2 regions of the Thioalkalivibrio sp. ALE28 genome follow, and region 2 is predicted to be linked to the other one. Evidence: riboswitches for the same ligand, from Rfam matches in the RefSeq annotation. Region 2 holds a riboswitch; the other holds the start of a gene.

Region 1 (4,363 bases), on a different contig from region 2:
GGACAGCAGGGCACCGGCGAACGCGGCCAGGGAGACGGAAAACATCGACAGGCCCGCGAGCATCGCCAGCAGGGCGCCGACGGAGGCGCCGCCGGAGAGGCCCAGCACGTAGGGATCGGCCAGCGGGTTGCGCAGCAGCACCTGCATCAGCGCGCCGGCCAGACCCAGCAACCCGCCTGCGGCAAAGGCCGCCAGGGCGCGCGGCAGGCGCAGCTCCAGCACCAGCGTGTCGTGCAGGCGGCTGCCCTCGCCGAGCATCACCGCCAGCAGGTCGCCGGGCGCGATCGCGACACTGCCGAAGGCCAGCGCGATCAGCACCGCCAGCAGCGACGCCGGCAGCAGGACCGCGGCGGCAAGGAGGAAGGCGCGGGTCACGAGGGGTCAGTCCACCCGGCGGAGTCGGGCCCGCTCGAGCTCCTCGCACATCAGGCGGGTGCCCTCGGCGATGCGCGGGGTATGGCGCTGCAGCAGGGACGGCGGGATGAAGAACAGGTTGTCGCGCTGGACCGCGGTCATGTCCTCCCATTGCGTCCAGGCGATGACCCAGTCGGGGCGATCCTCGCCCATGCCGCCGCCAATGATAACCTCCGGATCGGCCTCGATGACCGCCTCGCGATCCATGCGCGGGACCAGGCGATCCAGGTGGCCGAATACGTTCACCCCGCCGCACAGGCGGATCGCCTCGCTGATCAGGTGGTCGTCGTTCACCGTCATCAGGGGTTGTTCCCACACCTGATAGAACAGGCGTACCGGGTCGCGCTCGGCGTAGTCCTGGCGAAGGGTGTCGATCGCCTCCTCGAAGCTTCGCACCGCCTCGTCGCCCTGCGTCTCGGTGCCGGCGAGCTGTGCCATGCGGCGCATGCTGGCGGACACACCGTCGAAGCTGCGGGGCTCCGACACGTAGACGTGGAAGCCGAGCTCGCGCAGGTGTTCGATCTGGGATTGCGAGTTTCCGCTGCGCCAGGCAACGACCAGGTCCGGATCGAGCTGCACGACGCGCTCCATATCGATGCGGCTGTAGCCGCCCACGCGGGGAAGCATCTCCGCCTCCGGCGGGAAGTCACTGTGCTGGGTCGCGCCCACCAGCTTGTCGCCAGCCCCGACGGCGAACAGGACCTCGGTGATATGCGGGGCGAGGCTGACGATGCGCTCGGCGGGTTGTTCCAGCCGGACCTCGTGACCGTCGTCGTCGGTCACCGAGACCGGGTCGGCCAGTGCCGGCGCCGTGCAAAGCAACGTCGCGACGAGCAGGGCGGAGGAGTGTCCGAGGGTCTTGAAATTCATAAAAATCCGGTGGTTGTGGCGCTGTTGCGAGGTCGAATGGAGGACGTCTGCGGTAGTGCGCGCAAGCCGCAAAAGCGTTTCATCATAGCAGCATGCACAAGATGGTTTGGTGCCCAAATTGGTCGGGGGCGCGCCGAACGCGTATCATACGGCGGCTAGTATCAGGTGCCTGCAATGCGCAGGTGAAACGGGAAGCCGGTGCCAATCCGGCGCTGCCCCCGCAACGGTAAGTGAGCGGCGAACCACACCGCAGGCTTGGCCACTGTGTCCCCACGGGTCACGGGAAGGCGTCTGCGGCATCGGCACCCGCCGACGCTCGCAAGCCCGGAGACCGGCCTGGTGATGACGCATCCTGCGATCGTGCGGCGGGCAACGATCGAGGGCACGGGCACTATCTGCGGTGCCCGTTCCTTCGTGGTTTCGCCGTGCCGTCGCCCCGACGGAAACGCATGACGAACCCAGATCCCAAACCGACAGAAGGGCATCCGAACGCGTTCGCCTCGGCCGAGCGCGAGGCGGTTTATCGCGTGATCGGGGAACGCCGCGACATGCGCCATTTCCGCCCGGATCCGGTGGATCGCGCTACGCTGCGCCGGCTGCTGGAGGCCGCCCACCGCGCCCCCAGCGTCGGGTACATGCAGCCCTGGCGCTTCCTGCGGGTAACCGACCCGGCGCTGCGCGAGGCCCTGCATGCCCACGCCGCGGACGAGCAGGCCCGCACCGCCGAGGCCTGCGGGGAGCGCGCGGCGGAGGTGCACCGCCTGAAGCTGGAAGGGATCCGCGAGGCGGGGGAGTTGCTGGTCGTGGCCCTGACCGACGACCGCGAACGCTATGTGCTGGGGCGCCGTACGCTACCGGAGATGGACCTGTGCTCGGCGGCCTGCGCGATCCAGAACCTGTGGCTGGCGGCCCGCGCGGAGGGGCTGGGCATGGGCTGGGTCTCGCTGTTCGATCCGGACTGGCTGGCGCGGCAGCTGGACATGCCGGAGGGCGGCTATCCGATCGCGGTGCTGTGCCTCGGCCATGTGGAGCGTTTCTACGACCGGCCGATGCTGGAGACCGCGGGCTGGGATCGCCGGCGGCCCCTGGAAGAACTGGTCTTTCAGGATCGCTGGGGCGTGCGCGGCGAGCTGGCAGCCGACCAGGATGCGGCAGGCACCGGACACGGGGCGGACGAACGGACCGGATCCGACAGCGCATGAGCGCCTTCCTGATCCTGATGGGCGCCCTGATCCTGGATCGCTTGTTCGGCGATCCGCGGCGGTTCCACCCGCTGGCCGGGTTCGGTCGGCTGGCGGCCTGGGCCGAGTCCCGCTGGCATGCGCCCAGTCGCCTGCGCGGGGCGTTGCTGCTCGCGGCGCTGGTCCTGCCATGGGTGGCGCTGGCCGCTCTGGGGGCGTCGCTGGCGTGGGGCTGGCTGCTGTCGCTGGCGATCCTGACCCTGGCGATCGGCTGGCGCAGCCTGGACGAACACGCCGAGGTGGTCGCGCGGGCCCTGGAGACGGATGATTTGCACGGTGCCCGCACGGGCGTGGGGATGCTGGTCAGTCGGGACACGGAGGCCCTGGACGTGCGCGGGGTGAGCGGGGCGACCATCGAGTCGGTCCTGGAGAACGGCAACGATGCGCTGTTTGCCACGATCTTCTGGTTCCTGGTCGCCGGGGCACCGGGCGTGGTGGCCTACCGGCTGGTCAACACCCTGGATGCGATGTGGGGGTACCGTAACGAGCGGTATGCCACGTTCGGCTGGGCGGCCGCGCGGCTGGATGACGCCATGAACCTGATCCCGGCGCGTCTGACGGCCCTGGCCTATGCCCTGGCGGGGCGCGGGCGGGACGCATTGCAGTGCTGGCGTGAACAAGCCGCCGGATGGAAGAGCCCGAATGCCGGGCCGGTGATGGCCGCTGGGGCCGGTGCGCTGGGCCTGGTGCTGGGCGGCCCGGCGCCCTATGGCGGCCAGCGCGAGTGGCGCCCGCGCCTGGGCATGGGCCGCCTGGCCGATGCCGCGGGCATTCGCCAGGCGGTGGCGCTGGTGGACCGGGCGCTGGCGATCTGGATGGCGTTCATCGTGATGGGGGTGATTGTCGTTGTCCTGTTCTGATCCGCAGAAGGCTCCCATGCCCGAATCCCGGGCGCTCGTGCAGGTGCACGGGGGTGGTGTGCGCCAGGCGGCTGCGCGCTACGGCATTCCGGCAACCGAGTGGCTGGATCTTTCCACCGGCATCAACCCGCATGGCTATCCCGTGGGCGAGGTCCCGCAGTGGGTCTGGGCGCGGCTGCCGGAACCGGAGGACGGGCTCGAGGCCGCGGCTGCTGACTATTACGGCACCGCAGCCCTTTTGCCCGTCGCGGGCTCGCAGGCGGCGATCCAGTTGTTGCCGGCGCTGCGCCCGGGTACGGCGCGCGTCGGCATCCTCGAACCCAGCTACAACGAGCACGCCCGGGCCTGGCGCGAGGCCGGGCACACGGTACGCCCGCTGAGTGGCGAGGCGATCGCCGCCGCGCTGCCCGATCTGGACGTGCTGGTGCTGGTCAACCCGAATAACCCGACGGGTCAGTGCTTCGAACGTGCGGACCTGCTGGCCTGGCATGCGGAACTGGCCGCGCGTGGTGGCTGGCTGATCGTGGACGAGGCCTTCATGGATGTGACGCCGGGGGCCAGTCTCGCGCAGGACGCACCGCGCGAAGGCCTGGTGGTGCTGCGTTCTCTCGGCAAGTTCTTCGGGCTGGCGGGCGCGCGGGTCGGGTTCGTGATCGCCGACGACGCGATGCGCGCGCAGCTGGCCGCCCGTCTGGGTCCATGGGGCCTCGCCGGACCTTCGCGCTGGGTTGCTACCCGGGCGCTGACCGACCGCGCCTGGCAGGCCGAGACACGTAGCCTCCTGCAGGCGCGCGGCCAGCGCCTGGCGGAACGGCTGCGCGCGCACGGGCTGGCGCCCACCGGCGGCACCGCGCTGTTCCAGTGGTGCCGGGTGGATGATCCCGCGGGTTGGCAGGACCATCTGGGCCGGCAGGGCATCCTGGTGCGTCGATTCGATGCGCCCGGGAGTCTTCGGTTTGGCCTGCCGGGTGACGCGGC
Region 2 (4,363 bases):
GCGGGAACTGACGGTGCCGGAGGTGGCGCAGTCGGTGGTGCTGACGCGTACGCCGGGACGGGCGTCCTCCATGCCGGAGCGCGAACGGCTGGCGAGCTTTGCCGCCACCGGGGCGACCCTGGCGATCCATCTTTCGCTGCACAATATCGAGACCGTGGTCGAGGACCTGCGGCCGCACTACGGCTGCGACTGCCCGGTGGCCATCGTCTTCCGTGCCAGCTGGCCGGACGAGACCGTGGTGCGCGGTTCGCTGGGGAATATCGCGGAACGGGCGCAGGCCCTGACCACGCGGCGCTCGGCGCTGATCCTGGTGGGCCCGGCGCTGGACCCGGGCGATTTCCGCGACAGTGCGCTGTACGACCCGGCGCATGTGCGCCGTTACCGCGGCATGGACGGGGACTAAGCGGCGGCGGCCCCGATCTTCCGCAGGCAGGGGTGACTCCGGTGGGTGTTGTGGGGCACTGGGCTTTTCGCCTGCAAGCAGGTTCCCACATCGCCAGGAACCTGTAGGAGTCTGCTTGCAGGCGAAGGCGGTTTCTTCTCGATCAGGACCACGGAAAGGGCCGCCGTGAGGCGGCCCCTTGGTTCCCGCCCGGTTTAGCGGCGGCGGTAGTGGTCGTGGCAGGCCAAGCAATGGTGGCGCACGCCGTTCAGGGCCTCGGTGGCGCGAAGCTGGAAGTCTTCGTTCTCCAGGTCCTCGGCCGCCTCGACCTTGCGCTGCAGTCGTTCGGCGGCCTCGCGGTAGGCTGCCTTGTACTCGGAAAACTCCGGGTCCTCCCAGGCCGCGGGCAGGGCGCCGGGTTCGCCGTCCCGCGCCGGGGTCTCGCGAGCGAACCAGGTTTCGATGTCGGCGGCTCGGCGCGCCAGTTCCTCGGCCAGGTCGGGCAGGCGCTCGGCGAACGGTGCGTCGTAGCGCAGGATCTGCTCGATGCTGCGGTAGGTGGCTGAGGTGCCCTGCATGCTTTGCTGGCGGAAGCGCTGGAAGGCCTCGGTGGCGTCCACTGTGGCCGGGTTGTCCATCGTCTCGCTGTAGTCTTTGCCCCAGGGGCCGGGCATGGGGAGCGTCACCTCGTCGCCATGGGCGCCGGTGGCAGCAAGCAGGAACAGGACAAGGCCGGCGATCCGGAGGGCCGGTGTAAAGGGGGTTCGAGTCATGTCGGATCTCCTTTCCAGTGTCAGAAGCGGAATTGGTGCTGCAAGTGCAGCTCCCAGTCCGAAGTGCCGGCGTCGCGGTCCAGCCACATCAATTGGGTTTTTTGTCGCTGGCCGCGGTGGTACCAGTTGAGGCCGGCGCCCCGCTCGCGCTGCCAGCGCTCGTCGGTGCCGAGGTCGTCGCCGGCGTCGTGGCGCAGCACAGCGTGGCGCGCGGCAACCTCTAGCCCCTCCCAGGGCAGTTCCTGAGCCAGCTCGAGTTCGGCGCCCAAGTCGTGGTATGCGGGGCCGTGATCGGGCGATACGTCGCGGCGGAAGGCGGCGAATGAAATGGCGGTGCGGGCAAACTTGACGACGCTGTCGGCCGTTGCGGTGACCCAGTCGGCGCGTTGCTGATTTACCTGGTTCTCCCGCCCGCGAGTCCAGTCGCGCAGGTGATTGCGGTTCGCCGCCTGCAGGCCGACGCCGTGGGCCACTGTATGCTCGACCGGCTTGCCGACGGTCGTGTTGTCGCGTGGAAGGGTGCCTACCGGTGCCCAGGCCCCCCGAGCGCTGAACAGGTGGCCGGAGGTGGACGGTCGGTCATCCCGCTGGTCAAGGCGGCCGCGACCATCAAACACGCCGATGGCCCAGGCCCGGTCGTCGCCGTCGCCCCCCAGTAGGGTGACGCCGGTATCGCGTCCAGCCGGGACCTCGAACTGATTCCCCGCGATGCTCAATTCGGTGAACAGCCGGTTGGGGCCACCGATGTCCCGCGGCAGGCCGAAGGGTACGGTGAACTGGCCGGCGCGCAGGTCGAGGGACTCGGTCAGTGCGTATTGGAGCCAGACATCGCGCATCGAGAGCTCGCCGCTGCTGAAGTCGGGCTGCAGGCGAAAACTAAGATCGGGGTGGAAGAGGGTGCCCGTCGAATCCAGCCAGGCGCGGCGAAAGTCGAATTCGGTGGTGGTTCCCTCGTCGCCCCGCTCGATGGCGTAGCGGCCCTGGATGAGCGGGTCCAGGGTGATTGCGAAGCCGTCGGCTTCGCTGCCGAACTCGAACTGTGCCTGGAGGGGGGAAGCCCCGCCACTGGCGATCAACAGGCCGAGAAGGGTCGGGGCCGGAGCCAGGAGTGGCGGCCGGCCGGGTCGTCGGGTCGGTTTGTTCAAGGTCATTCTCCCTGGGACGCACACCCCGTGCGCCGTGGATGGAACGACGCTGGGTGGGCCAGGGGAGGTCGGGGACTATAGACACAGCAAGCCCGACCCGACCGCTTGCCCGCCGCAGCGTCAGGTTTCCTCCTGGCCGGTCTCCGGACTCGTGAAGCGGGCGGGGGTGCCCGGGCGGATCGCCTTCCCACACCGAATTGCGGCGCAGTGGTTGTTGATCCGTTGTCTTCACCTACCGTTGCGGGGGCAGTGCCGGCATTGCGAACGGCAGTTCGCGCACCGGCTTCCCGATTATCCCCGGCGATGGAACGCCAGGGCACCTGGAGGCGGGGCGAAGGGTACTGGGGTGCAAACAGGCTGGCAAGAAGAGCGTTTGATGAGCGACCAACCGCAGTGATTGATCTGGATCAACGGGAGCGCTGATTTCGCTGGTCGATCGAATACCGGGTCGATAGGGTGGGATTCAGGTGATTTGGACCGAGTCTATATCGGTCTTCGCCGACACCGATCCAATCTCAGGGAGACTTTGCCATGATCCGAGGTTCTTATCTTCGCAGCGCCATCTTTTCGGCCTGCACCGCCCTGGCGCTGGGCGTGGCCGCGCCCGCCGTGGCGGATACTGATTACTCGCAGTATCGCGATGTGTTCGAGCCGCTGCCGGCGCTGCCGCCGATCCCGGCGGACAACTCGATGACCAAGGAGAAGATCGAGCTGGGCAAGATGCTGTTCTTCGAGCCGCGCATCTCCAGCTCCGGCGTGATCTCCTGCGCGACCTGCCACAACCCGGCGCTGGGCTGGGCGGACCGCATCCCGCGCGCGGTAGGCCATGACGGCCAGGTTGGCGAGCGCAATACCCCGACCGTGCTGAATTCCGGCTTCTTCACCGCGCAGTTCTGGGATGGCCGAGAGGACGACCTGGAGGGGCAGGCCCTGGGCCCGATCCAGGACGCGATCGAGATGGCGATGCCGCTGGAGGATGCGATCGCCCGCCTGGAGGAGTTCAATGAGTACCAGGAGAAATTCGAGGCCGCCTATCCCGACTATGACGGCGACAACGTGATCAATACCGACCACGTGGCCAAGGCGCTGGCGACGTTCCAGCGTACGCTGAACACCCCGAACTCGCCGCTGGATCGCTGGCTGGCCGGGGATGAGGGCGCGATGAGCGAGCAGCAGATGCGCGGGATGAAGCTGTTCGCCGACAACGGCTGCGTGGCCTGTCACCGTGGGCCGGCGCTGACCGACAGCAACTTCCACCGCATCCAGGTGCCGGGTTCGGAGGACGAGGGCCGCTACCTGGTCACGGGTGAGGAGAGCGACCGGTTTGCGTTCAAGACCCCGACCCTGCGCAACGTGGCCCTGACCTACCCCTACATGAACAACGGGGAGACCGCCACGCTGGAAGAGGCGATCCGCATCATGGGCGAGGAAATGCTGGGGCAGGACTTCAGTGATGACGAGGTCGCGGATATCGAGGCCTTCATGCACGCGCTGACCGGCGAAATGCCGCAGTTCGAGATTCCTGCGCTGCCGTAACCGGCCGCATCGGAATCGAATGCGCCAGCCCCCCTCCGGAAACGGAGGGGGGCTTTTTGATGGGGTGGTACAGATCTATTCCACGGTAATCGTGATCTTCTCGGAGACAACGGGCGGGTCGAAGCTGATGTGACGGTAGTCCATGAACAGCAGTTGCAGGGTGTATTCGCCGGGTTCCAGTTCCAGCTCGCCCTCGGTCTGCCCGCCGCCGAAATGGCGCTTGTGGTCGGAGAAGGGCAGCGAGGCGTCCAGGTCCACCTCGTCGAGCGGCTTGTTCACCAGCAGGTGGTGGTGGCCGGTGTTGTCCATCTCCACACCGGCCGGGGCGACACCCATGCCGCGCAGGCCCATCTGGACCCGCACCGGGCTTTCGAGCGTTTCGCCATCCTGCGGGCTGATGAAATAGACCTTCGCGCCATCCGGCGGCGCGATGCGGTCGCTGCCCATGGCACTTCCGGCCAGCGCGAGGCCTCCCGTCAGTACGAGCAGCGTGGAGAGCCGAGTAAGAGCGGTATTCATGGGTACTC

What was found. Region 2 has a riboswitch for cobalamin ahead of D105_RS0110535 (porin). Riboswitches for the same ligand answer to the same signal wherever they lie in the genome.
Region 1: linked by a shared signal. The riboswitch ahead of bluB (5,6-dimethylbenzimidazole synthase) and the one ahead of D105_RS0110535 (porin) in region 2 are both predicted to bind cobalamin.

What each region holds. Positions count from the first base shown of each region.
Region 1 is NZ_KB898094.1:195,405-199,767, reverse strand. Features, by position in the region: gene D105_RS0103045 (iron ABC transporter permease) at 1-375, opposite strand, end outside; gene D105_RS0103040 (cobalamin-binding protein) at 382-1,284, opposite strand; cobalamin riboswitch at 1,431-1,639, shown strand; gene bluB (5,6-dimethylbenzimidazole synthase) at 1,734-2,486, shown strand; gene cbiB (adenosylcobinamide-phosphate synthase CbiB) at 2,483-3,385, shown strand; gene cobD (threonine-phosphate decarboxylase CobD) at 3,402-4,363, shown strand, end outside.
Region 2 is NZ_KB898102.1:69,447-73,809, reverse strand. Features, by position in the region: gene cobM (precorrin-4 C(11)-methyltransferase) at 1-403, shown strand, start outside; gene D105_RS0110540 (cytochrome c) at 598-1,155, opposite strand; gene D105_RS0110535 (porin) at 1,176-2,306, opposite strand; cobalamin riboswitch at 2,417-2,639, opposite strand; gene D105_RS0110530 (cytochrome-c peroxidase) at 2,832-3,836, shown strand; gene D105_RS0110525 (DUF4399 domain-containing protein) at 3,912-4,355, opposite strand.